Regions from separate parts of the Massilia sp. CCM 8734 genome, predicted to be linked through region 1. Evidence: predicted binding sites of a transcription regulator. Region 1 holds the regulator's gene; each other region holds the start of a gene.
What was found. The regulator sigma-54, encoded in region 1, starts transcription at its own class of promoters, with help from an activator protein. The targets are predictions, from matches to a motif close to TGGCANGNAANCTGCTTT.
Positions count from the first base shown of each region.

Region 2: prpB (methylisocitrate lyase) is a predicted target of sigma-54. The motif match lies at 6,574-6,591, and genes of this name have one in related genera.
Region 3: F2P46_RS12335 (CmpA/NrtA family ABC transporter substrate-binding protein) is a predicted target of sigma-54. The motif match lies at 1,727-1,744, and genes of this name have one in related genera.
Region 4: F2P46_RS15955 (EDSAP-1 family PEP-CTERM protein) is a predicted target of sigma-54. The motif match lies at 4,376-4,393, and genes of this name have one in related genera.

Region 1 covers NZ_WHJI01000012.1:8,973-16,864, reverse strand. The annotation lists gene raiA (ribosome-associated translation inhibitor RaiA) at 1-54, opposite strand, end outside; gene F2P46_RS13090 (hypothetical protein) at 440-1,777, shown strand; gene F2P46_RS13085 (hypothetical protein) at 1,951-3,270, shown strand; gene F2P46_RS13080 (tetratricopeptide repeat protein) at 3,489-4,811, shown strand; gene F2P46_RS13075 (RNA polymerase factor sigma-54) at 4,837-6,309, opposite strand; gene lptB (LPS export ABC transporter ATP-binding protein) at 6,312-7,070, opposite strand; gene lptA (lipopolysaccharide transport periplasmic protein LptA) at 7,067-7,696, opposite strand; gene lptC (LPS export ABC transporter periplasmic protein LptC) at 7,693-7,892, opposite strand, start outside.
Region 2 covers NZ_WHJI01000045.1:6,404-14,295, forward strand. The annotation lists gene F2P46_RS29585 (EAL domain-containing protein) at 1-468, opposite strand, end outside; gene prpF (2-methylaconitate cis-trans isomerase PrpF) at 638-1,837, opposite strand; gene acnD (Fe/S-dependent 2-methylisocitrate dehydratase AcnD) at 1,837-4,434, opposite strand; gene prpC (2-methylcitrate synthase) at 4,444-5,610, opposite strand; gene prpB (methylisocitrate lyase) at 5,644-6,528, opposite strand; gene prpR (propionate catabolism operon regulatory protein PrpR) at 6,735-7,892, shown strand, end outside.
Region 3 covers NZ_WHJI01000011.1:27,206-35,097, reverse strand. The annotation lists gene ntrB (nitrate ABC transporter permease) at 1-411, opposite strand, end outside; gene F2P46_RS12335 (CmpA/NrtA family ABC transporter substrate-binding protein) at 438-1,676, opposite strand; gene F2P46_RS12330 (DUF427 domain-containing protein) at 1,878-2,168, opposite strand; gene F2P46_RS12325 (DsbA family oxidoreductase) at 2,170-2,844, opposite strand; gene plsY (glycerol-3-phosphate 1-O-acyltransferase PlsY) at 3,069-3,686, opposite strand; gene F2P46_RS12315 (TerD family protein) at 3,976-5,217, shown strand; gene F2P46_RS12310 (aminoacyl-tRNA deacylase) at 5,256-5,747, opposite strand; gene F2P46_RS12305 (endonuclease/exonuclease/phosphatase family protein) at 5,786-6,760, shown strand; gene F2P46_RS12300 (EAL domain-containing protein) at 6,741-7,892, opposite strand, start outside.
Region 4 covers NZ_WHJI01000015.1:78,683-86,574, reverse strand. The annotation lists gene F2P46_RS15985 (serine protease) at 1-321, shown strand, start outside; gene F2P46_RS15980 (XrtA/PEP-CTERM system exopolysaccharide export protein) at 466-1,074, shown strand; gene F2P46_RS15975 (hypothetical protein) at 1,299-1,952, shown strand; gene F2P46_RS15970 (HPr-rel-A system PqqD family peptide chaperone) at 1,996-2,274, shown strand; gene F2P46_RS15965 (HprK-related kinase A) at 2,271-3,185, shown strand; gene F2P46_RS15960 (nucleotidyltransferase family protein) at 3,182-4,282, shown strand; gene F2P46_RS15955 (EDSAP-1 family PEP-CTERM protein) at 4,440-5,381, shown strand; gene F2P46_RS15950 (FAD-binding protein) at 5,491-7,068, shown strand; gene F2P46_RS15945 (N-acetyltransferase) at 7,065-7,832, opposite strand; gene prsT (XrtA/PEP-CTERM system TPR-repeat protein PrsT) at 7,887-7,892, opposite strand, start outside.

The sequences.
Region 1 (7,892 bases):
TTCACGGATGGCTGGCGTTACTTCAAGATGATGTCCACTGATTGTGAGATTCATACACACACTCCTAATGATAATGGCACTTCTTGTTACTGTCGGTTCGTACGCTTGGCAGCGCAGAGGAACTGCTTTATTACCGCACGGACGATGTGATGCTGTTATGTCCGGAAAATTGCCAATCGATTAATGGGTTTAATGGGATTCAACTCCTTCATTTTGTACCCGAGCAACTTTCTCTCGTGTAGAACCAAGTGTATCAGTTATTTGGCATAGCACAAGGTAAGCACAAAGCGGGAAAGTTTCAAGGGAAAATACCCGATATATTCTGTGCGGTATAAGCTCGCGATACCGGCGGGATCAAAAAGTAGCAGAAAACGGATCGTCGTTTTGCGGCCGGCGGTTTCGCCTAGAATCGTCCCCCCGCCATTTATCCGAGCCGATCATGTTCAAGCGAACCGCCCCCAATTTCCTGCTGCGCCTGGCCCTGGCCGGGGCCCTGTGCGCCGCCGCCGCGCCGGCCCTGGCCGTTCTCAGTTTCGACATGAGCGTGAGCACCAAATTCACGGTGGCCATGCATGGCGACAACCCGCCGCCGGACGACATCAAGCAGTACAAGGTGGTGCTGGGCGAACGCTATCTGTCGGTGAGCGCGGCGGGCGAATCGATGATCTACGATTTTGCGCAGCGACGCCGCTATCAGGTCGACCTGGCCAGCGCCAGCTATGTCGACTATTCGCTGTTCGACGGCATCGGCTCGCGCAAGTCGGAACTGCTTAACCGCGCATTCCTCGGCGAGAACCTGCGCAAGGCCGGGGCCGGGCCGGTGTTCGACCCGGTCTTCGACGAGCATAATTTTTCGCTCACCGCGGCCGGCCGCAAGCTGTCCGAATCGAACGAGGCCGGCGCCACCGTGCTGGCGGTGGACGGCAACCCGCTGGCGCGGATCCCGGCCGGCGGCACCAGCATCAGCGCCAGCGACGCGGCCCAGTTCGAGCGCATGATGCGCTACCGTTTCGGCGGCCATCCGCTGGTGCTGGCGCGCCTGTCGGGCGAAAAGCGGGTGCCGGCCGGCTTCGTCATGCATCACAAGCAGATTGGCTACAGCGAAGCGCGCACCTATACCATCAGCGCGCTCCAGCACAGCGCCCCGGCCAGCTACGACCTCAAGCCGTACACGGCGCGCACCGCGCAGGGTAACGAGATCGACCAGTTGCTCGACAAGGCGCAGGCGAATGCGGCGCCGCCGACGGCGGCGGTCAAGCAAGCGTTCGAGGCCGAAACTGCGCAGGCGTTTGCCGACAAGCGCATCTTCGACGGCATGCTCGGCATGGCCGAATGGTCGTTTGTCAGCGGCGAGCCGATAAAGCCGACTGCGCAGCGCACGGCGCTGCTGCGCGCCGATCCGGCCACCCAGGCCTATCTGGGTTTGATGCGGTTCAAGTCGAAAGCGGAGCTGGAAGCGGCGGTCGCGAAGATGCAGGAACTGCGCAAGTCAAGCACGCGCAAGCAGCACATCGTGATGCTGTTCGAAGCCAATTTGCGCGGCAAATTGGGAGACGTGCGCGGCGCCTTGCCCTTGTACGCCAGCGTCCTGCGCACCAATCCGGCGCTGGCCGGGGCGTACAAGGATATGGGCGACGCGCTCTACAAGATGTACGAAACGCCGCGCGCCTGGCGCAGCTGGGACGCGGGACGGCGCATGGCGCCCGCGCTGGACTTGTTCAAAGCGGTGAACCAGCACGAGCAAAACCTGCTGCGCGAGCATCCGGAATATTTTTGAGCCGGCGCGACGGTGCGCCAGCCGGACGGCCCGCAAGAAGGATGGCAGGCCGATACCGGCGGTACAGGGCTGCGCTACCCTGCGCGCAGCCGCGGGCTGACCGTCAAAAGATAGCATTTACGACAATCCCTCCCCCTATAATGGCCCGTCTATCACCACCATAGCGAGCCACCATGTTCACACAATTCACCCCCACTGCCCTGCTGCGCGTGGCGACCGTGGGGCCCTCGGGCGCCGCTGGCGTGCCGGCGTGCGCGGGCATGACCTACGATCTGCATATCGCTGCCAACTACACCGGCGCCACGCGCGGCGGCATACCCATACCGAACGACACGTATACATTCAAGATCACGCAGGGCGAACACTATCTGAGCATGCAAGACGCGAAGGAAACGACGATTGCCGACCTGGCCACGCGGCGCCGCTATCACATCGACGAGGCAAGCGGCAGCTATGTAGCCTTTTCGATGTTCGACACCATCGGCTCTCGCCTGCTCGCAATTAAGAGGAAGGGCAGCGTCACGCCGACTTACGGCCTGATCGAGCTGGAAAACAATCTGTCGCTGGAGGTGGCGGCGCGCACGCTGACCGAGTCGACCGAAGGCGGCGCCACGGTGCTGGCCGTCGACGGCGTTCGCCTGGCCAGTATCGGCGCCGGCGGTACCAGCGTGAGCGCCCCCGACGCGGCCATGTTCGCACGCGTCCTGCGCACTTTCGGCACCCATCCGCGCGTGCTGGCGTGGCTCTCCGCCCAACAACGCCTGCCGTCCAGCCTGGTCACGTACCACAAACAGATCGAAGGCTATAGCGAAACGCGTACCTATACGATCAGCGCCGTCAAGCAAAGCGCACCGGCCGGCTACAGCCTCGCCGCATACAGACCGCGCGCGCCGCAGGGTGACGACATCGACCAGGTGCTCGACAAGGCAGCAGTCAACGCAGCCCCGCCGACGGCGGCGGCCAGACAAGCCGTCGAACGCGAAACTGAGCAGGCATTCGCAGACAATCGCTTGCTGGACGCCGTGCTGGGGATGAACGAATGGGTATGTTCGGGGGGCGATGTGATAACGCGTACGGCGGCGCAACATGCGCTGGTGGAGGCCGACCCGGAGTTGATCAGGCTGGGCGCGACAATGGGCGAAAAAAATACCAAGGCGGAACTGGAAGCGGCCATCGCCACGCTGCAGGACCTGCGCAAGCACACCACGCGCAAGCAACACGTCCTGATGCTGTTTGAAGCCGACAACCTCAAAGAGCTGGGCCAATATCGCGAAGCTGCTGCGCTCTACGCCAGCGCGCTACAGGCCAATCCGGCGATGGCGTCGGCCTACGCCAGCCTGGGAATGGCACTTTACAGAAACGAGGATACCATGCGCGCCTGGCGCAGTTGGGATGCGGGACGACGCATCTCGAGCGGTGGGGAGCTCGACCTGTTCGGCAACGTCGATCAACTGGAGCAAACGCTCTTGCGCAACTACCCGGAGTTCGTGTAGGCGCAGCGCAAACCTGCTCTCCCGGTCACAGGCACTTGCGCAGGGCGACCGACGCAGGGCGTCGGACGGCCCGCACGCAAGAAGAATGACGCTCCGATACCGGCGGTACAGAGCTGCGCTACCCTGCGCGCAGCCGCCGGCTGACCGCCAAAAGATAGCGTTACGACAATCTCTTCCTCTTATAATGGTCCGTCTATCACCACCATAGCGGGCCAACCATGTTCACGCGATACACCTCCACTTCCCTGCTGCGCCTGGCGATGCTGGGCACCCTGGGCGCCGCTGGCGCGCCGGCGTGCGCCGCCATCACCTTCGACTTGCATGTCGCCGTCAACTACACGGGCGCCACGCGCGGCGGCGTCCCCATACCGAACGAGACGCATAAATTCAAGGTCACGCAGGGCGAACGCTATCTGACCGTGCAAGACGCGAAGGAAACGACGATTGTCGACCTGGTCACGCGGCGCCGCTATCAAATCGACGAGCCAAGCCGCAGCTACGTGGCCTATTCGATGTTCGACACCATCGCCTATCGCCTGCTCGCAGTCAAAAAGAAAGGCAGCTTCACGCCGACCTACGGCCTGATCGAGCTGGAAAACAATCTGTCGGTCGAGGTGGCGGCGCGCACGCTGACCGAATCGACCGAAGGCGGCGCCACGGTGCTGGCTGTCGACGGCTTTCGCCTGGCCAGTATCGGCGCCGGCGGAACCAGCGTCAGCGCCGGCGACGCGGCCATGTTCGCACGCATCCTGCGCACTTTCGGTACCCATCCGCGCGTGCTGACGCGCCTCTCCGCCCAACCACGCCTGCCGGCCAGCCTGGTCACCTACCACAAGCAGATCGAAGGCTACAGCGAAACGCGTACCTATACGATCAGCGCCGTCAAGCAAGGCGCACCGGCCAGCTACAGTCTGGCCGCGTACAAGCTGCGCGCGCCGCAAGGTGACGAGATCGACCAGGTGCTCGACAAGGGAGCCATCAGCGCAGCACCGCCGACAGCGGCGGCCAGGCAGGCGTTCGAGCGCGAAACCGCGCAGGCGTTCGCCGACAATCGCGTGCTGGACGCTATGCTGGGGATGAACGAATGGGTATTCTCCGGGGGGGGCGATCCGGTCATGCCGACGCCGGCGCAGCGGGCGCTGTTCCAGGCCAACCCGCAGTTGAGCAGCCTTGCGGCGGTGATGCGCAAACAAGAGACCAAGGCGGAACTGGAAGCGACGCTCGCCACGCTGCAGGAACTGCGCAAGCACACTACACGCAAGCAACACGTCCTGATGCTGTTTGAAGCCGATAACCTCAAAGAGTTGGGTAGGTACCGCGAAGCAGCTGCGTTGTACGCCAAGGCGCTGCAGGCCAATCCGGCAATGGCATCGGCCTACGCCGGCCTCGGAATGTCCCTTTACAGAAGCGACGACACCGTGCGCGCCTGGCGTAGCTGGGATGCGGGACGACGCATCTCGAACGGCGGGGAGCTCGACCTGTTCGGCAACGTCGACCAACTGGAACAGTCGCTCTTGCGCGACTACCCGCAGTTCTTGTAAGCGCTGCGCAAACCTGCCCGCCCGGTCACAGGCACTTGCGCAGGGCGACCGGCGGAATCTTGAGCGCTTCGCGGTACTTGGCGACCGTGCGGCGCGCAATCACCATGCCCTGCTCGCCCAGCATGTCGGCGATCTTGCTGTCCGACAGAGGGCTCTTCGGATCTTCGGCGCTGGTCAGCTGCACGATCAGCGCGCGGATCGCCGTCGATGACGCTTCGCCGCCCGCTTCGGTGGCCACGTGGCTGCCGAAAAAATACTTCAGCTCGAACATGCCGTGCGGCGTCATCATGTACTTTTGCGTGGTCACGCGCGAGATCGTGCTCTCGTGCAGGCCAAGCGTGTCGGCGATTTCGCGCAGCACCAGCGGTCGCATCGCCACCGCGCCGTGCGAGAAGAAATTGCGCTGGCGTTCGACGATCGCTTCGGCCACCCGCAAGATGGTGTCGAAGCGCTGGCGCATGTTCTTGATCAGCCATTTGGCTTCCTGCAGCTGCGCGCCCATCTGCCCTTCGCCCTTGCCCTGCTTGAGCAGCGCGGCGTACATGCTGTTTACGCGCAGGCGCGGCATCACGTCGTTATTGAGCATCACCGACCAGCCGTTTTTTGCCTTGCGCACGATCACGTCCGGCACCACGTAGTCCGACACGTCGGACGCGAACTCCGCGCCCGGATGCGGATTGCACTGGCGGATCACGGTCTGCGCCTCGCGCAAGTCTTCATCGTCGCAATCGAGCGCTTTTTTCAGCTTGTTGAATTCGCGCTGGGCGAACCAGGTCAGGTGGTTTTCGACGATGGTCAGCGCCATGCGCCGCGTCACCATCGGCACGCCGGGCATGCGCCGGATCTGCAGCGCCAGGCATTCGGACGCATTGCGCGCGCATACCCCGCTCGGATCGAAACTTTGCAGCAGCGCCAGCACGGTGCGCAGTTCGTCGATCTCGATCTCCAGCTCGGGCGGCATGCGCTCGTGGATCTCTTCGAGCGACTCGGTCAGGTAGCCGTTGTCGTCGATGGCGTCGACGATCAGTTCGACCAGCGCCCGGTCGCGCGCTTCGAGCACGGTCACGCGCATCTGCTCCATCAGGTGCTCGCGCAAGGTGGTGCTTGATGCTTCGAGCTGCGGGCGCGAATCCTCGTCGTCGGGCGTCTTGGCGCGACCGAGGTCGCCCCACTCGCCATCGTTGTCGTTGCTGGACGGGCTGTCCGCTTCGCCGCCTTCGAAATTCTCGCCTTCGCTCGGCGCCGGCGCATCCTGCGCACCCGGCTCGGGCGTCGCTTCGGTCGGCGTCGAGGTGCTGCTGATGGCGCCATCGCCCAACAGGCGCACCGAATGATCGAGCGGATCGTCGAGCCGTTCGAGCAGCGGATTGTCGGTCAACAGCTGTTCCAGTTCCTGGTGCAGTTCCAGGGTCGACAACTGCAGCAGCCGGATCGACTGCTGCAACTGGGGCGTGAGGGCCAGGTGCTGGGAAGTGCGTAGTTGAAGGGACTGTTTCATGCCTACATCCGGAAGTGTTCGCCCAGGTAGACCCGACGCACGGATTCATCCGCGATGATATCGTCGGGACGACCGGAGGCGAGCACCGCGCCCTGGTTGATGATGTAGGCGCGGTCGCAGATACCCAGCGTTTCGCGCACGTTGTGGTCGGTGATCAGGACGCCGATGCCGCGCTGCTTGAGGAAGCGCACGATGCGCTGGATCTCGATGACGGCGATCGGATCGACCCCGGCGAACGGTTCGTCGAGCAGCACGAAGCGCGGGTTGGTCGCCAGCGCGCGCGCGATCTCGACCCGGCGCCGCTCGCCGCCCGAGAGCGACATGGCCTGGTTTTCGCGCAGTTTTTCGATCTGCAGGTCGGCCAGCAGGGTATCCAACCGTTCGTTGATCTGCGCCTTGGTGAGCGACTTGCCATCGACCTTTTGCAGCTCCAGCACGGCGCGGATGTTTTCTTCCACGGTCAGCTTGCGGAACACCGACGCTTCCTGCGGCAGGTACGACAGGCCGAGCGCGGCGCGCCGGTGAATCGGCAGGCTCGAAATATCGACCCCGCTGATATCGATCGTGCCCGCGTCCGACGGCACCAGGCCGACGATCATGTAGAACGAGGTAGTCTTGCCGGCGCCATTCGGGCCGAGCAGGCCGACCACTTCGCCGCAGTCGACCTGCAACGAGACGTCGCGCACGACCAGGCGCTTGCCGTAGCTTTTCTGCAGGCCGCGCACGATCAGCGTGCTGCCGCAATTTTTCGGTTCGATCATGGATTTCCCGCAACTGGCGTGGTGGTCGGCGCGGGCGCCGGCGCTGGTGCGGGCGTCACCGCCGGCGCGCCGGCCGCCGGCGTGGCCGGCGCGGCGCGCGGCTTGCGCGGGGCGATGATCATGGTGCCGCGACCCTGGCCCGGCTTGTTGACGCCGCTGGCGTCATTACGCGCCACGAACACCTCTTTGCGGCTGTCGTAGGAAATGAATTCGCTTTCGATTTCGTTGGTCGGTTTCTGCCCTTCGAGCTGGCGGATCCTGGCGTTCGAGAACAGCTTCATCATGTCGTTGCGTTCATCGTATTCGATGCGCTGGGCCTGGCCTTCGATCCACAGGTCGGGCCCGCCGTCGCGCTTCTGGCGGAAGGTGGCAGCCTTGCCGGCGCTGGCGGTCAGGGTCACGAACATGTCGCCTTCGGGCGTCTCCTTGATGACGGCGCGGTCCGACTTGAGAATCAGCGTGCCCTTGGTGACGACCACGTTCCCGGTCAGGATCGTCACCTGGGTCACTTCATTGGTCTCCAGGGAATCGTAAGTGATCACCGCCTGCTTGGCGGAATCGGCCTTTTCGGCGGACGCGGTGGCCGCGGCCAGGCCCAGCAGGGCGATGGCTAGGAATTTTTTCATTGTGGTTTACCTGTGATGGTTGGCGCTGCGCGCGCCGCTTTCGGTGGATACACGATCTGCCCGCGGCTGGCGAACTTGAGCTCGCGCGTCGCGTTGTTCGCTTCCATGCCGGTTCCCCTGATGGTGGAATTGCCCAGCGTGACCTGGACCGGCTGGTCGGACGTCATGCGGTCTTCGTCGGTAAAGACGGTCAGTG
Region 2 (7,892 bases), on a different contig from region 1:
GAAGATTTCGGCGGCGCGGATATTGCATTCGCGGATTTCGCGGTTTTTGCTGAGGATGATGCCGACCGCCGCGTTTTCGAGGATGGCCTTTTGCTCCATCACCGTCTTGCGCAGCGCGGCCTGGTCGCGGTCGTAGCGCCGGATGTCGGTAAAGACGAACGTCGCGCCACCGCCCGGCAGCGCCTTGTCCAGCACCTGGACCGCAATCGGCTGGCCGTGCGCGTGCAACGCGCTTTCCCATAAGCGGTCGGCGCCGTCACCCGCGCGCAGGCGCAGCGAGGCGTCGTGCCGCGCCGCAGGGGCGAACAACTCAAGCAGGGGGAGGCCGACGGGAGGTGCGCCGAGCAGGTCGCACAAGGCCGCGTTGGCGGCATGGACGATGCCGTCCGCGTCGCAGGCACAGGCGGGCGATCCGATTAACTGGAGCGCTTCAGCGACGAAATCAGGCTTGGTTGATAAGCGATCCATGTCCCCACGACGGCGTAAGTCCGCCGCCTCTGTGATGGGCAACGGAGAGCTTGATCATAAACCACAATTGACCGCAATTTACGGGAAAATCCGGGAAAACCCAAAAAACAGAAACGCCCACCACGCACGGGGCGGGTGGGCGCTTTGCCAAAACGTTCACGCAGGGCCGTTAAGGCCCCTGCAAGGCGTCGCCGGGGATACGGACCCATCCTTCCATCAGCACGCGCGCGCTGCGGCTCATGATGGCCTTAGCGACGCTCCAGTCGCCAGCGACCTGGGTTGCTTCGGCGCCCACGCGCAGGGTGCCGGACGGATGGCCGAAGCGCACCGCGTTACGCACTCCCCCGCCGGCCGCCAGGCTGACCAGGGTGCCGGGAATGGCGGCTGCGGTGCCGATGGCCACGGCGGCGGTGCCCATCATCGCGTGGTGCAGCTTACCCATCGACATGGCGCGCACCAGCAGGTCGATGTCCCCAGCCGCCACCGCTTTGCCGCTCGACGACACGTAACCGGCCGGTGGCGCCACGAAGGCCACCTTGGGGGTGTGCTGGCGCGTGGCCGCTTCGTCCACATGCTTGATCAATCCCATGCGCACGGCGCCGTGCGCGCGAATCGCCTCGAACATGGCCAGCGCCTTGGGGTCGCCGTTGATCGCGTCCTGCAGCTCGGTGCCGCTGTAGCCGATCGCCTGCGCATTGACGAAAATGGTCGGGATGCCGGCGTTGATCATGGTGGCCTTGAGCGTGCCCAGGCCCGGCACCTCGAGGTCGTCGACCACGTGCCCGGTCGGGAACATGGCGCCGCCAGCGCCTTCTTCATCGGCCGCCGGGTTCATGAATTCGAGCTGCACTTCGGCCGCCGGAAAGGTGACGCCATCGAGTTCGAAGTCGCCCGTTTCCTGCACCGCGCCGCCGCTGACCGGTACATGCGCGATGATGGTCTTGCCGATGTTGGCCTGCCAGATGCGCACCAGCGCCACGCCGTCGTGCGCAATACGGGCGGCGTCGACCAGCCCGGCGCTGATGGCGAACGAACCCACAGCGGCCGACAGGTTGCCGCAGTTGCCGCTCCAGTCCACAAACGCCTTGTCGATGGCGACCTGGCCGAACAGGTAGTCGACGTCGTGCTCCGGCCTGGCGCTTTTGGACAGGATCACCGTCTTGCTGGTGCTCGAGGTGGCGCCGCCCATGCCGTCGATCTGCTTGCCGTAGGGGTCGGGGCTGCCGATCACGCGCAGCAGCAGCGCGTCGCGCGCGGCGCCGGCCACCTGCGCGGCCTCGGGCAAGTCGTCCAGGCGGAAGAACACCCCCTTGCTGGTGCCGCCGCGCATATACGTGGCGGGAATCCTGATTTGAGGTAGGTGCGCCATCATGCCTCCTTGACGGTCGATTCGAGGAAGTCCTGGGCGAAGCGCTGCAGCACGCCGCCGGCTTCGTAGATCGCCACTTCCTCGGCCGTGTCGAGCCGGCAGATGACCGGCACTTCCACCACGTCGCCGGAAACGTGCCTGATCACCAAGGTGAGCGTGGCGCGCGGGGTGCGCTCGCCCAGCACGTCGAAGGTTTCGCTGCCATCGATCGCCAGGGTGATGCGGTTCTCGCCAGGCTGGAACTCCAGCGGCAGCACGCCCATGCCCACCAGGTTGGTGCGGTGGATGCGCTCGAAGCCTTCGGCCACGATGGCTTCCACGCCGGCCAGGCGCACGCCCTTGGCGGCCCAGTCGCGCGACGAGCCCTGGCCGTAGTCGGCGCCGGCGATGATGATCAAGGGCTGCTTGCGCTCCATGTAGGTCTGGATCGCTTCCCACATGCGCGTGACCGTGCCATCCGGTTCGATGCGGGCCAGCGAGCCCGCCTTGACCTTGCCGTCGACCTTGACCATCTCGTTTTTCAGGGTTGGATTGGCGAAGGTGGCGCGCTGCGCGGTGAGGTGGTCGCCCCGGTGGGTGGCGTAGGAGTTGAAGTCTTCCTCCGGCAGGCCCATTTTCGCCAGGTATTCGCCGGCTGCCGAATCGAGCATGATCGCGTTCGATGGCGACAGGTGGTCGGTGGTGATGTTGTCGCCCAAGACCGCGAGCGGACGCATGCCCGCCAGGGTGCGGGCGCCGGCCAGCGCGCCTTCCCAGTACGGCGGACGGCGGATGTAGGTGGTATTCGGACGCCAGTCGTACAGCGGGCTGACCTTGACGCCGTCGTCTTCCTGCTTGGCGAACATCGGAATATAGACCTTGTGGAAGTGCGCCGGCTTGACGCTGGACGCCACCAGTGCGTCGATCTCCTCGTCGCTCGGCCAGATGTCCTTGAGCGTGACCGGCTTGCCGTCGGCGCCGGTGCCCAGCACGTCCTTCTCGATGTCGAAGCGGATCGTGCCGGCGATCGCGTAGGCCACCACCAGCGGCGGCGACGCCAGGAAGGCCTGCTTCGCGTACGGGTGGATGCGGCCGTCGAAGTTGCGGTTGCCCGACAGGACGGCCGTTGCGTACAGGTCGCGTTCGACCACTTCTTTTTGAATCACCGGATCGAGCGCCCCGGACATGCCGTTACAGGTGGTGCAGGCGTAAGCGACGACACCGAAGCCGAGCTTTTCCAGTTCCGGCATCAGGCCGGCGTCTTCCAGGTACAAGGTGACGGCTTTCGAGCCCGGCGCCAGCGAGCTTTTTACCCAAGGTTTACGCGTCAAACCGAGCTTGTTGGCGTTACGCGCGATCAGGCCGGCGGCGATCATGTTGCGCGGGTTGTTGGTGTTGGTGCAGCTGGTAATGGCCGCGATGATGACGGCGCCGTCGGGCATCAGGCCCGGTTCGTTTTCGACCACGCCGCTGATGCCGCGCGCGGCCAGTTCCGAGGTCGGCACACGGTTGTGCGGGTTGGACGGACCGGCGATGGTGCGCACCACCGACGACAGGTCGAAGCGCAGCACGCGCTCGTACTCGACGTTGTTAAGCGTCGTGCCCCACAAGCCGGTGTGTTTCGCATACAGCTCGACCAGTTTCACCAGTTCGTCGTCGCGGCCGGTCAGCTTGAGGTAGGTGATGGTCTGCTCGTCGATGTAGAACATCGCGGCGGTCGAGCCGTATTCCGGCGCCATGTTCGAGATCGTGGCGCGGTCGCCCAGAGTCAGGTGGGCAGCGCCTGCGCCGTAGAACTCGAGATAGGACGAGACGACCTTCTGCTGGCGCAGAAATTCGGTCAGCGCCAGCACCGTGTCGGTGGCGGTGATGCCCGGCTGCGGTTTGCCGCTCAGTTCGACGCCGATGATGTCCGGCAGGCGCATCCACGAGGCGCGGCCCAGCATCACGCTTTCGGCTTCCAGGCCGCCGACGCCGATGGCGATCACGCCGAGCGCGTCGACCATCGGGGTATGCGAGTCGGTGCCGACCAGGGTGTCCGGAAAGGCCACGCCGCCCTGCACCTGGATCACCGGCGACATGCGCTCCAGATTAATCTGGTGCAGGATGCCGTTACCCGGCGGGATCACGTCGACGTTCTTGAAGGCCTTCTTGGTCCAGTTGATGAAGTCGAAACGGTCTTCGTTGCGACGATCTTCGATGGCGCGGTTCTTGTCGAAGGCGTCGGGATCGAAACCACCGCATTCGACCGCCAGCGAATGGTCGACCACGAGCTGGGTCGGCACCACCGGGTTGACCAGGGCCGGGTCGCCGCCCTGCAGGGCGATGGCGTCGCGCAGGCCGGCCAGGTCGACCAGCGCGGTTTGCCCGAGGATGTCGTGGCAGACCACGCGCGCCGGAAACCACGGGAAGTCCAGGTCGCGCTTGCGTTCGATCAGCTGGCCGAGCGAGGCGTTCAGGGTCGCAGGGTCGCAGCGACGCACCAGGTTCTCGGCCAGCACGCGCGAGGTGTACGGCAGCTTGTCATAGGCGCCAGGCGCGATGGCGTCGACCGCGGCGCGCGCGTCGAAGTAATCGAGCTTGGTGCCCGGCAGGTTTTTGCGGTGGTTCGTGTTCATGTCAGATCCTTACTTGCGGTCAGCCAGCGGCACGAAGGTCAGGTCGTCCGGGCCGACGTAGTTGGCGCTCGGGCGAATGATCTTGTTGTCGATGCGCTGCTCGATCACGTGGGCGGCCCAGCCGGAGGTGCGCGAGATCACGAACAAGGGCGTGAACATCGCCGTCGGCACGCCCATCATGTGGTACGACACGGCCGAGAACCAGTCCAGGTTCGGGAACATCTTCTTGACTTCCCACATGACCGTTTCCAGGCGCTCGGCGATATCGAACATCTTGGTCGAGCCGGCGCCTTCGGACAGCGAACGCGCCACTTCCTTGATGACTTTATTGCGCGGGTCGGACACGGTGTAGACCGGGTGGCCGAAGCCGATCACGACTTCCTTGTTGGCGACGCGGTTGCGGATGTCGGCTTCGGCTTCGTCCGGGTTTTCGTAGCGCTTCTGGATATCGAGCGCGACTTCGTTGGCGCCGCCGTGTTTCGGTCCGCGCAGCGCGCCGATGGCGCCGGTGATGGCCGAATGGATGTCCGAACCGGTGCCGGCGATCACGCGCGCGGTGAAGGTCGAGGCGTTGAATTCGTGTTCCGCGTACAGGATCAGCGAGGTGTGCATCGCCTTGACCCAGGCTTCCGGCGGCTTGAAGCCGTGCAGCAGGTGCAGGAAGTGGCCGCCGATGGAGTCGTCGTCGGTTTCGGTGTCGATGCGGCGGCCGTTGTGGCTGAAGTGGTACCAGTACAGCAGCATCGAGCCGAAAGACGCCATCAGGCGGTCGGCAATCGAGCGCGCGCCCGGCACATTGTGATCGTCTTTTTCCGGCAGCACGCAGCCGAGGGTGGATACGCCTGTGCGCATCACGTCCATCGGGTGGCTCGACGCCGGCAGCGCTTCGAGCGCGTTCTTGACCGCCTGCGGCAGGCCGCGCATCGATTTCAGGTGCGCCTTGTAGCCACGCAGTTCGCCGTCGTTGGGCAGTTTTCCGTGTACCAGCAGGTAGGCGATTTCTTCGAACTCGCAGCTGTCGGCGACGTCGAGGATGTCGTAGCCGCGGTAGTGCAGGTCGTTGCCGGTTTTTCCAACCGAGCACAGTGCGGTGTTACCGGCGGTGACGCCGGACAGGGCGACCGATTTTTTCGGCTTGAACGGGACGGCTTCGGCCGGGGTGGTGATGTCAGTCATGTGAGGCTCCGCGATTCTTCTAAATTTGTGTGATTACTTTTCTTTACCCTGGGCGAACAGCGAGTCGAGCTTTTGCTCGTACTCGTGGTAGCCGAGGTAGTCGTACAGCTCCATGCGGCTTTGCATGGTCGATACGACGTTTTTCTGCGTGCCTTCGGCGCGCAGCGTCTTGTAGAAATTGAGGGCCGCCGCGTTCATGGCGCGGTAGGCGCCGCAGCAGTACAGGGCGATATCGACCTTGTGCGCGCGCAGTTCGTCGAGCGTAAACAGCGGCGTGGCGCCGAATTCGGTCAGGTTGGCCAGGATCGGCACCTTGACCGCGTCGCGCACCTGGCTGTACATCTCGAGCTTGGTGATCGCTTCCGGGAAGATCATGTCGGCGCCCGCTTCGACGTAGGCGCAGGCGCGGTCGATGGCGGCGTTCAGGCCTTCGACGGCGAGCGAATCGGTGCGCGCCATGATGACGAAGCTTTCGTCATGACGGGCGTCGACGGCGGCCTTGATGCGGTCGACCATTTCTTCCTTGCTGACGATTTCCTTGCCCGGGCGGTGGCCGCAGCGCTTGGCCGAGACCTGGTCTTCCATGTGCACCGCCGCCACGTCGGCGCGGATCATGTGGCGGATCGTGCGCGCGATGTTGAAGGCGCCGCCCCAGCCGGTGTCGATATCGACCATCAGCGGCAGGCCGCAGGTGTCGGTGATGCGCTGGGCGTCGGTGATCACGTCGTCCATGGTGCTGATGCCGAGGTCCGGCATGCCGAGCGAGTTGGCGGCCACGCCGCCGCCGGACAGGTACACGGCCTTGTAGCCGGTTTGCTCGGCCATGCGCGCGGTGTAGGCGGTGATGGTGCCGACGACCTGCAACGGCGACTCTTCCTGGACTGCGCGGCGGAACATCGCGCCTCGTGATTCTCTCATTGCGTTTTCTCCTCGGGTGATGCGTTGGAATGCCATGCTGTGTGCATTGCAAGCGGCGTGCCACGCCCGACCATCGCAAGGCCGCGCCCGAAACATCTTTATATTCAATGCCTTGCGCGGATTTGAAACAAACCCCGCCATTCCTGGCATGTTTCATTACGTTTCACATTGAAACACTTGAAACGCAACTGGAGTAAAATTGAAACATGCCCTACTCTTCCCGTACCGCTTCCGACGCCAACGACAAGCCGGTCATCTGGACCGTGTCCGTCTCGCGCCTGTCCGACCTGTTCCGCGATATCACGCTCGAATACGACCATCTGGCGTCGATCGAGCCGGTCAACCTGGGCTTCGACGAGGCGGCGCGGCATATCCGCGAGCGCATGGCCAGCGAACGCTGCGACGTGGTGATCGCGGCCGGGTCGAATGCGGCTTACCTCAAGGGCCGCGTGTCGGTGCCGGTGGTAATCGCCAAGGCCAGCGGCTTCGATGTGATGCAGGCGCTGGCGCGCGCGCGCCGCGTGGCCGAGCGCATTGGCGTGATCACCTATCAGCAGCAGTTGCCCGAACTGGCCGAATTTGCCAGTACCTTCGGCTTTCATATCGCCCAGCGCTCCTACGTCACCGAAGAAGACGCGCGCGCGCAGATCAACGACCTGAAGGCGGCCGGCATACAAGCCATCGTCGGCGCCGGCCTGATTACCGACCTGGCCGAAGAAGCGGGACTGACCGGCGTGTTCGTGTATTCGGCGGCGTCGATCCGCCAGGCCTTCGACGATGCGCTGGAGCTGGCGCGCCTGACCCAGCTCGAATCGAACAGCGGCCGCCGCCCGGTGGTCAGCGACACCTTACGCACGCGGCATGGCCTGAACGACTTGCGCGGCGAGTCGCAAGCCATGGAGACCTTGCGCCAGGCGGTGGTGCTGTATGCGCGCTCGCCCGCCACGGTATTGATCGAAGGCGAAACCGGCACCGGCAAGGAGCTGGTGGCGCAGGCGATTCACCGCGAAAGCCCGCGCAGCCTGGGCGCGAACCGGCCGTTCGTGGCCGTCAATTGCGGAGCGGTGGCCGAGTCGCTGCTGGAATCGGAACTGTTCGGCCACGAAGAAGGGGCGTTCACCGGGGCGCGCCGTGGCGGCCACGCGGGCCTGTTCGAGGCGGCCAACCGCGGCACGCTGTTCCTCGACGAGATCGGCGAAATGCCGCTGCCGCTGCAAACACGCCTGCTGCGCGTGCTGGAAGAACGCGAGGTGGTGCGGGTCGGCGGCACGCGCCCGATCGCGATCAATGTGCGCGTCATCAGCGCCACCCACTGCGACCTGGAGCAGCGGGTGCGCGAGGGGCGCTTCCGGGCCGACCTGTTT
Region 3 (7,892 bases), on a different contig from region 1:
GTTGAACATGCCCGCCAGAAAGCTGAAACGCCCGATCAGGAAGCCGAGCGGAATCCCGACCGCCGCCGCCAAGCCGAAACCGAGCGCCACCCGCTTGAGCGAGGCCAGGATATTCCAGCCGATGCCCTGGTCGTTGGGGCCGTTGCGGTAGAACGGGTCGGCGAACATGCGCAGCGCTTCGGCGAAGGTGACGGCGGGCGAAGGAAAACTGCTGTTGTTGAGCGACAAAATCTGCCACAGCAGCACCAGCAGGCCCAGTCCCAGCAGCGGCGGCAGCACGGCCAGGAAGAAGGCGCGCAGAGGCGGCTTTCCGTGGCTCAATATCACGCCCTGGCTGGCGAGGCGCTCGCTGCGCGCACGTTTTTCCGGCGTGGGCGCGGCCAGCGGAGCGGCGGCGTTCATCGATTCCATTACGGCACTCATCATGGGCTCCCGGTTCAGGCTTTGATCTTGAAGGAATCGGCGTAGGCTTTGGGATTCTTGCCATCCCAAACCGTTCCGTCGACCATTTTTACCGTGCGCAGCGGCGATGTCGGCACGCTTACTTTGGCCATGGCGGCGGCCTCGCTGTACAGCGCGATCTGGTTGACCCTGGTGGCGGTGGCCAGGTAATCGGGCTCGGTCTTGAGCAAGCCCCAGCGCTTGTGCTGGGTCATGAACCACATGCCGTCCGACAAATACGGATAGTTGACCACGCCGTCGTTGTAGAACTTCATGCAGTTCGGATCGTCCCAGGTCTTGCCCAGGCCGTTCTGGTAGCGCCCCAGGATGCGCTGGTTGATCACATCGACCGAGGTGTTCACGTAAGACTTGTCGGCGATGGTGGCGGCCATCCTGGTCTTGTTGACGAGGCCGGCGTCGATCCACTTGCTCGCCTCCAGCACGGCGGCGATCAGGGCGCGCGCGCTGTTCGGGTATTTTGTGGCCCACTCGAGCGTCGTACCGAGGGTTTTTTCGGGATGGTCTTTCCAGATGTCCTGGGTGGTGGCGGCGGTGATGCCGACCCCATCCACGATGGCGCGGTGGTTCCACGGTTCGCCCACGCAGAAGCCGTCCATATTGCCGACCCGCATATTGGCCACCATCTGCGGCGGCGGCACGGTGATCACCTTGGCATCCTTGAGCGGGTTGATGCCGTAGGTGGCCAGCCAGTAGTACAGCCACATGGCGTGGGTGCCGGTCGGAAAAGTCTGGGCGAAGGCATACTCGCGCTTGTCCGTTTGCATCAACTTGGCGAGGGAGGCGCCGTCCACGCCGCCTTTGTCGGCCACTTTTTTGGAGAGGGTGATGGCCTGGCCGTTGTGGTTCAGGTTCATCAGGACCGCCATGTCCTTTCTGGCGCCGCCCACGCCCATCTGGACACCATACAGCAGGCCATAGAGCACGTGCGCGGCGTCGAGTTCGCCGTTGACCAGTTTGTCGCGTACGCTGGCCCAGGACGATTCCTTGCTCAGGACGATCTTGATGCCGTATTTTTTATCGAAGCCGAGCACCGAGGCCATGACCACGGAGGCGCAGTCGGTCAGGGGGATGAAGCCGACCTTGATCTCTTCTTTTTCGGGTTTGTCGGAACCGGCGGCGAACACGCCGCCGCTGGCAAGGCCGGTCAACGAGACGGCGGCGCCAGCCTTGAGAAGGGTGCGGCGGGTCAGCTTGGTGGTGCGGTCGGTGGTCATGGTTCCCTCGTTTGGCAAGCGAGGCGCGGACGTGCGCCCTTACCAACAGCACAGCAAGCGGCGTGCCAGCGGGAAACGAGAGTGAGGGAGAGGGAATTTAACGGCAGGAGGCGCCGCGATGGGGGTTTTGGGCACCGTTATTGTGCGGCGCACCAAAACGGGAAGCCGCTTCCGGCAATGCCGGAGACGACGGTTTTCAGGTCAACGCTGAACGGTCACGCCCTTCCAGAACGCCACATGCCCCGCAATCTGCCTGGCCGCATCGAACGGCGCGCGGTAGGTCCACACCGCGTCGCGATTGGTTTCCCCATCGACCAGCAAACTGAAATAGTTCGCCGTCCCCTTCCACGGGCACTTGGTCTCGGTCGCGCTCGGCTGCAAATATTCCTGCTTTACCGCCGACATCGGGAAATACACATTGTTTTCAACGATCTGCACGTGCTCATCCGATGCTTCGGCAATCACGGCGCCGTTCCAGCTGGCTGTTGGCATCTTATTGCTCCGTTGAAGTGACGTTGTCTGTCGATTCGGCCGCGATCTGGCGCAGCGCCTGTTCGAACACGTCCGGCGGCTGTCCGCCGGAAATCAAATGACGGTCGTTGATGATGATCGCCGGCACCGAATGGATGCCCTGCCGCTGGTAGAACTGCTCGCGCTCGCGCACCTCGGCGGCATACGCGCCGCTGGCGAGCACCTCGGCCGCCGCCGCCGCGTCCAGGCCCACTTCGCCCGCCACCCGCGCCAGCACGGCATGATCGCCCGGGCTGTCGCCCTTGGTGAAGTAAGCTTCGAACAAGGCCATTTTCAGTTCGCGCTGGCGCCCCTGCTGCTCGGCCCAGTGCAGCAAACGGTGCGCGTCGAAGGTGTTGTAGATGCGGCTGCGCGCACCCATGTCGAAGGTAAAGCCCAGCTCGGCCCCGCGTGCGCGGATCATCTCGCGCGTCTGCGCGCCCTGCTCCGGCGTGGCGCCGTATTTTTCGCTCAGGTGTTCGCCGATATCCTGGCCTTCGGCCACCATGCGCGGATTGAGTTCAAACGGTTGGAAGTGCAGTTCGGCGCTGGCCACGCCGTCCAGGCGGCCAATCGCCTGTTCCAGCGACTTCAGGCCAATCACGCACCAGGGGCAGGAGATGTCGGATACAAAATCAATTTTCAGCTTGGTCACCAGGGGCTCCTGTCAGTCGGGCGTTCCATTCTAGCAGCCTGTCGGACTTGGGATCGTCGGCTGCAAAAATACCTGGGACGGTCCATATTTCGCCGCTTTCTCGGCCAATAGCTCGCTATTGGCACTGCGAAATCGTCAAAATATGGCCTCGCCCAGCTATTTTTTCGCTTCGACTCCCCAAGTCCGACAGGCTGCTAGCCCCAAGCGGCGCAAGCGACTTGCACACCCTATTTTTTGGCCTCGCCCGATTTGCTGCCGATCTTGCTTTCCTTGCCGGCCATCAAGTTGGCGATGTTCTGGTTGTGGCGGTACAGCAGCAGCGAACTCATCGCCAGGACGGCGAAAAACAGTTCATTGATGCCGAACATGACCCCGAAATACAGCGGTGAGAACACCGACGCCACCAGCGCCGCCAGCGACGAATAACGGAAGGTGTAAGCCACCGCCAGCCACACCAGCGCGGTGGCCAGGCCCAGCCAGATGTTGATCCCGAGCAGCACGCCGAGCGCGGTCGCCACGCCCTTGCCGCCCACGAAGCGGAAAAACACCGGCCACAGGTGCCCCAGGAACACCGCAATGGCCACCAGCGCGATGCCGGCCGTGCCCACGCCAAACTTGGGCGCCAGCAAAATCGCCAGCCACACCGCGAACCAACCTTTGGCGGCGTCGCCGATCAGGGTGGCGATCGCCGCGCCCTTGTTACCGCTGCGCAGCACGTTGGTCGCGCCCGGGTTTTTGGAACCGTAGGTGCGCGGGTCCGACAGGCCGTACACGCGGCTCATCACCACGGCGAAGGAAATCGAGCCGATCAGGTAGGCGACGATGGCGAAAATTGCTGTATTCATATTGTCTCTCGTGTTGTGAACAGGCGCCACGCGCCGGGCGTGAATATACACCATAGTCGCGGCCCGATCACCCCCGGCCGGGACGCATGCCCGCGCCAACCTCGCTTCCACCCCGCCGGCAGTTGGCGCGCAGCGACACCGGGACGCTGCACGGATCGCATGCATATTGCGCAAAAGAAACGACGATCCGTGCAATATTGGCTTCTTTGCACGCTATAATTCCCGCATGCAGCGCCAGCTCACCGCCACAAGGCGTGACCGTTGGCGCCACCACTTTTTGAGGATGAAGATGAACGAGATAGGACGCGGACAAAAAGGGAAGCTGGCCGACATAGGCTGCTCCGGCCCCTTCACCGTCACAGTGGAGATGGCGCCGGCCGGGCTGGTGATCGACGTTGCCTGCTTCGGGCTGGACGCCAACAGCCGCCTGTCGGACGAGCGCTTCATGATCTTTTTCAACCAGAAGGCCAGTCCCGCCGATGCCGTCAAGTACGACACGCGCGGCGACGCCAGCATCTTTGCGATCGACCTGGCCAGGCTGCCGGCCAGCATCGAGCGCTTGGTGTTCGCCGCCTCCATCGATGGCGAGGGCGACATGAAGCGCCTCGGGCAAAGCGCGATGACCCTGGGTTCGGCGCGCTTCGGTTTTTCCGGGGCCGATTTCGACACCGAAAAGGCGGTCATCGTCGGTGAACTGTATCTGCGCGACGGCGCCTGGCGCTACGGCGCCGTGGGCCAGGGCTTTGCCGGCGGCCTGTCGGCCCTGCTCGCCCATTACGGCGGCGCGGAAGATACCGGCGCCAAGGCCCCGGCGGCTCCGGTGGCTCCGGCGGCTCCCAGGGTGTCGCTGTCCAAGGTCACCCTGACCAAGCCCAGCGAGCGGCATGTGGTCTCGCTGGTCAAAGGCGCGGGCGCGCCCGCCAAGCTGGTGGTGCGCGCCACCTGGCAGGACAACGGCGACAACAATAGCGGCAACGACGACCTCGACCTGCGCGTCGGCCTGCTGCTGCCCGATGGCCGCATGAAATTCATCACCGCGCCCGACCGTTCCGGCGCCTTCGACAGCGCGCCCTATGTGCACCACATGGGCGACGTCCAGCTTGCCTCCGCCAAACAACCGGCCACCGAAACGGTCGAAGTCAATCCGGCCGTGGCCCAGCTCTCGGGCGGACGGGTGGCGCTGGTGTTCAGCGTCTACTCGGCGCTGGGCAATGGTTCGGTCTCGGTGGCCTCGCTCAAGCCGATTATGCGCATGGAGTACGGCGAGCAAGTGGTCGAATGCGCCTTCGACTTCAACGGCAGCCCGGCGGCCGGCAACAGCAGCGTGTACACCTACGTGATCGGCACCGCCATCATCGACGGCGACCAGATCTCGCTGGGGCCGTCGGGCCAGACCTCGGAGCCGGGCAGCGAGAATACGCCCTGGCTGCAATGGGACGGCGAGCGCGTGCGCGTCACCATGGACGGCCCGATGGTGTTCAAAGGGAAACACAACAGCGGCTTCAACGGCAGCTCGTACAGATACTCCTGACGGCCCGCACCGAACAGGGACCAGCGCGGCCGGGCGCCCTATTCTTCCAGCGCGCAACTGACCGCGCGCGCCGCCAGCAGCGTCACCAGCACCTGCGGCGCGATGCCGACCAGGTAGCCGCGCCGCCCGCCATTGATATAAATCTTTTCCAGCGCCAGGATGCCTTGCTCCACATACACCGGCAAGGCCTTCCTGGTGCCGAACGGCGAGGTGCCGCCGATCTGGTAGCCGGAATGGCGCTGCGCCACCTCCGGCTTGCACGGCTCGACCGACTTGCAGGGAATCGCGCGCGCCAGGTTCTTGGTCGACACCTTGCAGTCGCCGTGCATCAGCACGATCAGCGGCTTGGCCGCCTCGTCCTGCATCACCAGCGTCTTGACCACCGTATGTTCGGGCACGCCGAGCTCGCGCGCCGACACCGAGGTGCCGCCATGTTCTTCGTACGGATACGGGTGTTCTGAAAAATCGACCCGGTGCTTGCGCAGGAACTGCGTCGCCGGTGTTTCGGAAATATGCTCTTTCTTGGCCATGCGTGATACGCTAAACGTTCAATGAGGAGTTTCTTATTATGCAGCAAGAAATTCGCTTTGCCACGTTTAACCTGTACAACCTCGCCCCACCGGGCGTGAAGCTGTACGACAATCTCTTGCCCTCCACCCCGGAGGAGTACGAGGCCAAGCTGGACTGGACCGCGCGCCAGATCGACCTGCTCGACGCCGACGTGATCGGTTTCCAGGAGATCTTTTCGCAAGCCGCCCTGCTTGACGCGCTGGCGCGCACCCGCCGCTACCGCAACGCCTTTCACGTCGGCTTCGATCCCGATCCGGCCGCCGAACGCCTCACGCCGAGCGTGGCGCTGGTGTCGCGCCTGCCGCTGGCCGCGCCCGGCGTGGCGCACCTGGCATTTCCCGAGGGTGTGGCGCTGCCGCCCGGCAGCCGCGAGGCCGACCGCTTTTCGCGCGCCGTGATCCATGCGCCGGTGATCGTCTCGCCCGACTGCACGGTCGATGTGGTGGTGGTGCACCTCAAGTCCAAGCGCCCCGACTACCGCAATGGCGACAATAGCGAAGATGCGCAACTGTACGCGCTGGCCTGCCTGCGCTCGCTGATCCGGCGCGGCACCGAGGCCGCCGCCCTGCGCGTGTTCCTGAGTCAATTAGCCAAGGAAAAACGCCGTCCGCGCGTGGTGCTGGGCGACTTCAACGACGTGGCCGACGCGGTGACCACCATGCTCGTGCTGGGCAACGGCAACACCCTGGGCGACCGCATGTTCGACGCCTACCAGTTGCAGCAGCGGCAAGACCATCTGCGCCATGTGGGTTTTTCCATCGTGCACGACAGCCACTACACGACCATCGACCACATCCTGGTGTCGGAAGAATTCAACGCTGCCTTGCCCAACGCCATCGGCGAAGTGGTGGACGTGGTCTACCTGAACGACCACGTGGTGCTGGAGCTGCCCGAGGCGTCCGACCACGGCCAGGTGCTGGCGCGCATCCGCCTGTTCGACGGCCCGCGCGGGTTTAACGAGGGCGCGGCTTGAGGTCCGGCTCGGTCGAAGCCATGCTGGCGTAATAGCCCTGGTAATCGTCGCAGCCGTGCTGCTGCAAGAACATCAGCTGCTCGGCCGTCTCGACCCCCTCGGCGATCACGCGCAGCTTGAGGCTGCGCGCCACCGCGATGATGGCGGGAATCAGGTTGGCCGTGGTATCGTACTCGGGAATCTCGTCCACGAAGGAGCGGTCGATCTTGAGCTTGGTCAACGGGTAGCGGCGCAAGAAGTTCAGGCTCGAATAGCCGGTGCCGAAGTCGTCGATCGTCAGTTGCACCCCACGCTCGCGCAGGGCGGCGACGGTGGCCACGGTCGCCTCGTCGCCGCGCATGATGACGCTTTCGGTGATTTCCAGGTCGAGGAACTCGGGCGCCAGCCCGGACAGGCGCAGCGCTTCATCGACGCTGTGCACCAGCCCGCCGTGCAGGAACTGCGCGCCCGACAAATTGACCGCCACCACCACCGGACAGCCTTCATCGCGCCACGCGCGCGCCTGCGAACAGGCTTGGCGCAGCACCCACTCGCCGATCGGCACCATCAGCCCGCATTCTTCGGCCACGGGAATGAACTGGTGCGGCATGAGCAGCCCGCGCTGCGGATGGCGCCAGCGCAGCAGCGCTTCGACGCCGATGGTCAGGCCTGTGGCGATGTTGACCTCGGGCTGGTATTCGAGCAAAAACTCCTCGTTCGACAGCGCGTGCCGCAATTCGTTCTCGATCTGCACCCGCTCGATGACATGCGCGTTCATGTCGGCGTTGAAAAAACTGAAGGCGTTGCGCCCGTTCTGCTTGGCGTGATACATGGCCACGTCGGCATGTCGCAACAGGGTATCAACGTCGAGCCCGTCGTCCGGGCAGATCGCGATGCCGATCGAGACCGACAGGCTGATCGTGTGGCCATTGCTGCGCACCGGCTGCGCCACCGCGCGCATGACGCTGGTGGCCACGTGGGCGGCCTGGTCGACCCCGCCGATGTCGGCCAGGATCACCACGAACTCGTCGCCGCCCTGGCGGCTGACCGTATCGACCCCGCGCACGCAGCCGGTCAGGCGCGTGGCCACTTCCTTGAGCACGGCGTCGCCCACGTGGTGGCCGAAACTGTCGTTGATACCCTTGAAGCGGTC
Region 4 (7,892 bases), on a different contig from region 1:
TTATCGGCCATTACGCCGCTGGTGATGCCCTCGGTCAGTGCGCGCAAGCTCGATGCGCGCGCGATTGCGCAACTGGCGCGCGCGCCCTCGCCCATCTATCAGCTTGACGGCACGGCGTATCCGGGCAACAGCGGCAGCCCGGTCTACGATCCCGACAGCGGCCAGGTGCTGGCGGTGCTGAACATGGTGTTTGTCAAGGGATTGAAGGAAAATGCGATCACCAACCCGAGCGGCATCAGCTACGCCATCCCGGTGATTCATGTGCGGGCGCTGCTGCAACAACAAACATCACCGCAAACAATGCCGCAAACAACACCGTGAGGAAAGAAAAGCGCGTCCTCCCTTTCGCTTGAAAAACTTCATGCTAAAATAGAAACTGTTGTAATTAAAATTGCACGATAGTAATTTAATACCGGCGCGGTCCGCATAAAGGAAAATCAGGTGAACACGTTCAAATCGCATACGATGAAATGGCTTGGCGCCAGCGCGCTGGCCCTGTCGGCCCTGCTCCTGGGCGGCTGCGCCTCCCCGGTCTCGACCGTGGTGCCGGATCCGGCGCCGGCCAGCGCCCATGAATACCTGATCGGCCCGGGCGACACCGTCAATATCGTGGTGTGGCGCAATCCGGAAGTGTCGACCACGGTGCCGGTGCGTCCGGACGGCAAGATCACCACCCCGCTGGTGGAAGACTTGCAGGCCAGCGGCAAGACCTCGACCATCCTGGCGCGCGATATCGAAAAAGCGCTCGAAAAATACATCCAGCAACCGGTGGTGACCGTCATCGTGACCAGTTTCGTCGGCAATTACAGCGAGCAGATTCGCGTGATCGGGCAGGCCGCCCGTCCGCAAGCGCTCGCTTACCGGCGCGACATGTCGCTGATGGATGTGCTGATCGCGGTCGGCGGCGTCACCGAGTTTGCTTCGGGCAATAAGGCCATCGTGATCCGCAAGGTGGACGGCAAGTCGGAAAAGCTGGCCGTGCGCTTGAACGACCTGATCAAGCAGGGCGATATTTCGGCGAATATCTACATGCGCCCGGGCGATGTGCTGGTGATTCCGGAAAGCTTCTTCTAAAGGCGGTCGACAGACGGCCCAAATGGTGGAATACTTGCGCGAAAGACAGGATGTCGGTTTTTTTTACAGGACAGACCGCCTGGCGCCGGCGCCGCTAACCCAAAGCGCCACCAAGCCCTTGATCTGCATCAGATTTTAGCGTCGGGGCACGGCATTGGAATAAAAGTTGCTTTAACTCTGTATCAGGCGCGCCTGACGCTGCCGTTCAATTCGAGGAAACTGACGTGACTATCAATCATCAACCGGACCGCGCCAACGGCGAAGCAGTAGCGCCGCCAGCGCCTTTGTCGGCGTCCGGCAACGCGCGGCGCCGCTTTACGCGCGCCGGCCTGGGCGCGTCCGGGGTCCTGATGACCCTGGCCAGCCAGCCCGGCATGGCCGCCACCGTCTGCGCCTCGCCGTCCGGCTCGCTGTCGAACGGCTTGCAATCGAGCCACCGGCCCGACAATCCGCTCACCTGCGGCGGCAATTCGCCCGGCTTTTATGCCAACAACGCGGCCGGATGGCCGTCGAACCCGGCGCCGGCGCGTAAATTCAAGGATATTTTCCCGGTCAACGCCAGCCAGGCCGCGCTCGGCGACCTGACCCTGGCCGAGGTGTTCAAGACCAACGGCAATCCGCACGGCGGCAAGGGCGGCAAAGGGCCGTTCAAGAGCGAAGACCTGGATCCCCACAATGTGGCCAGCCATGTGCTCGCCGCCTACCTGAACATCCAGAGCAAGCGCTCGACCGTACTGACCGAGAACCAATTGCGCGCCATCTGGCAAGAATACCAGTTCAACGGCGGCGGCAAGCTCGGCTACTACTCGCCGACGGCCGGCGTCAAATGGTATGGCGACGAGATCGTCGCATACCTGAAAACCACCTTCCATCAGTAGCCTGCACGGCGCCGGCGCCACGCGCGCCCGCCCTTCCCAGATCATGCCGCACGCCCTTTCCTGGCACGTCCTTCCCGGCCAGCGCCTCCAATACCGCCAATGGGAACAGGAAGCGGTCCTGTTCAACGACCTCAGTGGCGACACCCACCTGCTCGACGCCGATGCGCTGGCGCTGCTGCTGGCCGTGCGCGGCGGCGCGCGCGATGTGGCGGCGCTGCGGCTGGCGCTGGGCGTGCCGGACGAGGACCAGGACGCCAACGGCGCGCTGCAAGCGCTGCTTGAGCAACTGGCGTCCATTGCCCTGATCGAACAGCGCGCATGAGCACTGTCAGCGCGCTCGGCCGCGCCGAACTGGGCCGCCGCCTGCGCGAGGGCAGCATCGACCTGCGCACCGGCGCCTTTGTCACCCGCATCCACAGCCCGTTCGCCAGCGTGGCCGATGGCTTGCATTTGCTGTACGCCGACTACCCCCTGCTGGACAACAATGAGTTTGCCGACTTCCACGTCGATATCGCGCCGCCGCCCTCGCTGCGCCGCTGGTACAAGCCGCTGGCGCGCTTCGTCTACGATGGCATGGCGCCGTTCCTGCCGCTGCCGGCCGCGCAAGCGTTTCCGATGTTCGAATGGGGCATGAACTGGTGCGTGTCGAGCCGCGCGCATGAGTACCTGATCCTGCACGCGGCCGTGGTCGAGAAGAACGGGCGCGCCGCCATCCTGCCGGCCCCGCCGGGTTCCGGCAAAAGTACCTTGTGCGCGGCCCTGGTCAGCCGCGGCTGGCGCCTGCTGTCGGACGAACTGGCGCTGGTGCGCCCGCAGGACGGTTTGCTGGCGCCGCTGCCGCGCCCGATCAGCCTGAAGAATGCCTCGATCGCGGTGATGCGGCGCTACCAGCCGGACGCCGTCATCAGCAATCCGGTGCCGGACACCACCAAGGGCACGGTGGCGCACCTGAAAGCGCCGTCCGACAGCATCGCGCGCGCGCACGAACTGGCGCGCCCGGGCTGGATCGTGTTTCCCAAATACACAGCGGGCGCGGCCACGACGCTGCTCGACCTGACGCCGGCGCGCGCCTTCATGCGCGTGGCCGAGAATGGTTTCAACTACAGCGTGCTGGGCGCGCGCGGGTTTAGCGCCTTGGGCGAGCTGGTGGCGCAATCGCGCTGCATCGATTTTACCTACAGCGCGCTGGACGAGGCGATCGCGGTGTTCGAGCAGTTGGCGGGCGCGGCGTGACCCGCTGCGCCGTGCCGTTACTGCTGCAACTGCTGCGCGACCCAAGCCGCGCGGCCAGCCTGGGCCTGGCCGAATGGGACTTGCTGCTGCGCCAGGCGGCGGCGGCGCGGCTCGAAGCGAGCCTGCACGGCTTGCTGGACGAACACGGCGTGGCCGGCGCGATTCCGCCCGCCGCCCGCCGCCACCTGGACTGGGCCGGGGTGCACGCCGAACGGCACGCGCGCGCGGTGCGCTTCGAAGTGGCGCAGATCGGCGCGGCGCTGGCCGCCAGCGGGGGCGGCGCGATACCGCTGCTCCTGCTCAAGGGCGGCGCCTACGCCATGGCGCAGCTGGCGGCCGGGCGCGGGCGCCTGTTTTCCGACATCGATATCCTGGTGCCCAAGGACCGCCTGGCCGAGGTGGAGGCGGTGCTGATGCTGCACGGCTGGGCCACGGTGGCGCAGGACGCCTACGACCAGCGCTATTACCGTACCTGGATGCACGAATTGCCGCCGATGAAGCATGGGCGGCGCGCCAGCGTGATCGATGTCCACCACGCGATCCTGCCGGAAACGGCGCGCCTGCGGCCCGACCCGGCCAAGCTGCGCGCCGCCGCCGTGGCCTTGCCCGCGCAAGCCGGCCAGGCGCCGCTGCAGGTGCTGGCCCCGGCCGACATGGTGCTGCACAGCGCGCTGCATCTGTTCTACGACGGCGAATTCGACCATGGCCTGCGCGACCTGCTCGACCTGCACCGCCTGCTGAGCCACTCAAGCGCCACGCCCGGCTTCTGGGACTTGCTGGCCGCGCGCGCGGCCGAACTGGAACTGGGCCGCCCGCTGTTCTACGCGCTGCGCTATGGCGCGCGCCTGCTGCACACGCCCGTGCCCGAGGCGGCCCAGGCCGCCGTGCGCGCGGCCGGCCCCGGCGCGCCGCTGCTGGCCCTGATGGACGCCCTGTTCCTGCGCGCCCTGCTGCCGCATCACCGCAGCTGCGGCGACCGCTTCAGCGGCGCAGCGCGCTTTTTGCTGTATATCCGCGGCAACTGGCTGCGCATGCCACCGATGTTATTAACCCGACATCTGTTTCACAAGGCATTTATTTCTTCTAGTAAAGACTAAGCGGCGTCCAGGCTGTCGGTTTTCCTTACACCAAGGCATGCACATACCATGAAAACGGTGCTAAGTACTTGATTTTAAACAATCCAACGCTTCTGGCACGAGTCGTGCTTATAGGAAGGCACGCTGGATCAACAAACAAAAATCGGGAGAACCACTTATGAAACTGACAAAATACCTCGCCGCCGCCGCCGTCTCAGCCGCGTTCATCGCAGCGCCGGCATCGGCCGCCACCATGGGCATGGCCGACCTGGCCATCACCGGCCTGATCATCCTCGATGCGAACAACAACGCCGCCACCGGCATCACCATCAAAACCGAAAACCGCACCGGCACCGCCGCGTCGAACTTCAACGGTAACGACGGCACCGGCGCCGGCAGCGGCAACATCTTCAGCACGACCATCGGCGGCACCGTCGACGTCCAGAACCGTTGCGCCGGTCCTTCCTGCGTTGCCATGCCAGCCGGTAACTACCCAGGCGGCGTGGAAAACAATTTCTCCGCGCACATTCCTGCGCCGAACGGCAACTACGCCCTGGGCGATATGTACATCGCCGGTAGCGCGATCGGTATCGGCGCCAACGGCCTGACCCGCGCCGATTCGTCCGTCATGTCGCCAGGTAACGCCGGCAGCGCGAACGCCACCATCGCCAACTCGGCGACGTCGGAAACCGTGTTCGTCGCCAGCAGCACCCTGCAAGCGCGCTTCGCACTCGGCTTCGAAGCCTATGTGGCCGCGTTCGTCGATGCCGCCGCCGGCGTCAACGGTTCCTCGCTGGGCACGATCAGCTGGGCGCTGTCGCTGCAGGAAGTGATCGGCAATGTGTCGACCACGATCATGAACTGGACGCCAAGCGAAATCAACGATGGTGTCGCTTCGAGCGAACTGTCGCAAAATTCGATCAAGGAAACGTCGGGCACCGTGCTGTCGAACCTGGTGACCCTGACCACCGGCCGCACCTACAAGCTGACCATCAACCAGGCGTCGAATTCGATCGCTTCGGAAGTGCGCGCCGTGCCTGAACCGGGCAGTATGGTGCTGGTCGGCCTGGGCCTGCTGGCCCTGGGCGCCGCATCGCGTCGCAAAGCGGCCAAGAAGTAAGCAGCGCATGCGCCAGCCGGGCTTGCCAGCCGGTTTGCGCATTGCATCAACGAACGACCCGACCGCCGGTGGCGCTCGGGTCGTTCGTCCTTTTAGGCGATAATGTCCCATGGCCTACACCCAGAGCGAGCATCCGAGCAATAACATCACCGGCCGCGCCACCGATGTGCTCGGCCAGGTGCGTCCGGCCAATGTGCGCGCCGTCATCAAGCTGGTGCGCGAAGCGCGCAGGAACGGCACCCCGCTGTACCCCTTCTCCACCGGCCTGAACTTCGGCTACGGCGGCAAGTCGCCCACCGCCGCCGGCAGCCTGCTGGTCGACCTCGGCGCCCTGAACACGATCCGCATGACGGTCGACAAGAGCAACGGCCGGGTGTTGCCGGTGGCCGTGATCGGACCGGGCGTGACGCAAGGCATGCTGTACGACTTCTTGGAAGAACACCATCCGAACCTGACCTTCAATGTGACCGGCTCGGCGCGTGCCACCAGCATCATCGGCAATTCGCTCGACCGCGGGGTCGGTTACTTTGGCCCGCGCAAGGAAGACTTGTTCGGGCTGGCCGTGGTGTGCGGCAACGGCAAGCTGCTGCGCACCGGTTTCCGCCGCCTGAAGCGCTCGCCGCTGGGCACCAGCAATCCGTATGGCCTGGGGCCGATGCTCGACGGACTTTTTTTCCAGAGTAATTTCGGCCTCGTGGTCAGCGCCTGTTTCCGCCTGGTGCCCAAGCGTCCCAAGCAAGTGGCGCTGTCGCTGTCGCTGCGCCGCGAAGAGGACTTGCCAGCCTTTATCGACGAGCTGGCCAACTGCAAGCGCGAAGGCTTGATCGAGTCGGTCACCCACATCGCCAACCGCGCGCGCACCCACGCCACCCTGGCCTACGGGGTGACGCGCTACCTGGAGGAGCAATGCGCTTACACGCCCGAGCGCGCCTTTGCCGAGGCCGAGAGCGTGATGGACCTGATCGCGCCGGGCGAGTGGGCCAGCCTGGGCGCGATCACCGGCACCAAGGCGCAAGTGAAGGCCAACCTGGTCGAGATCCGGCGCCGCATGAAGGGGCTGGCGCGGGTGCGCCCGATCACGCACCAGTTGCTCGACACCGCCTACGCCGTGGCGCACCGGCTGCGCTTCATTCCGGCCGCGCGCGCCAACGCCGCCGCGATCTCGGCGATCCGGCCCCTGCATACCCTGGCGCTGGGGGTGCCGACCGATGCGGCGATCGATAATTTGCTGTGGAAATTCGGACGCGCCGACCTCAGCGCGGCCCAGCTCGACCAGTCGAATTGCGGCTTGCTGTTCATTAATCCGGCGCTGCCGCTGGACGGGGCCTTCGTCGACCGCTTCATCACTGAAATGAAGAAGACGGCGGCGCGTTATTATCACGACACCTTGTACATCACCATCAATATCGAAACCCCGACCTCGCTGGTGGCGGTGATCAACCTGCTGTTCGACCGCAGCAACCTGGAAGGGGTCAAGCGCGCCCACTTCTGCGCCGACCGTCTGCTCGACAAGATCCACGCCATGGGGCTGGAAGTGTACCGCGCGCGCGCCGACATGATGGCCGCCATCGTGCGCCGCGATCCGCATTACTGGGCCGTCATCCACGCGCTCAAGACCCGGCTCGACCCGGACGGCATCATCGCGCCGGGCCGCTACGACGCCCAGCCGGCCGTGCCGAAAACCTAACCCAGCTTGATCAGGCGATTGGCGATGCCGTCTTCCTCGCGCTGCGAGAAAAAGAAGGGATACAGGGAACGTTCGCTGCCGGGATGGCTGCTGGTGCCGCCCAGGCGCCGGATTTGCTGCGCCATGTGCTCGACGCTGAGCCACATCAGGTAGGCCGGGGCGTCGACCCGGGTATTGTGGCGCAACTCGGCCTGGTCCTGGAAGTCGAGCATGGTCTGGTAAAAGCGCCGGTGGCGCGGATTGACTTCGATCAGCACGTCGGTGCGTTCATGGATGTAGCGCGCGTAGATGAACAGGGTGTGGAACAGGGCCGCCAGCGCCATCTTCGATTTCACCTGCGGGTCGAAGGCCAGCTTGGTGATCTCGCACAACTTGGCGCCGCGCGCGCGCCAGGCGTCGACATGGTCGTGGAAAATCTCGTCGGCCAGGATGCCGCGCTCGGAATCGAGCCCCAGGGTCACGGTGCCGATCACGCTGCCCTTGTCCGAGGCCGACAGGGTGATCCGGTTCGGGTCCTTTTCCATGCGCGCCACATTGTAGCCGCGCATGGCGTACATTTTGCTGATCAACAGGCTGGCCGAATTGCGGCCCTCGTCGGTATCGGCCAGGCGGATGCCGAAAGTACGGTCGTTATCGGTAAAGTTGCCGATCAAGAGACTGCCATCGTCGGCCGCCTGGTCCTCCTCGCCGCCGACCACGTAGGATGACTCAAGATGGGCCTGCTCCCTGCCCATTGCTTCCACTGCGTCGTGCTCTGCACTCATGTGAAAACTCCCAGTGGCGCCGGCGCGACCCGCGGAAAGCGGCAAGCAACCGGTTTATAG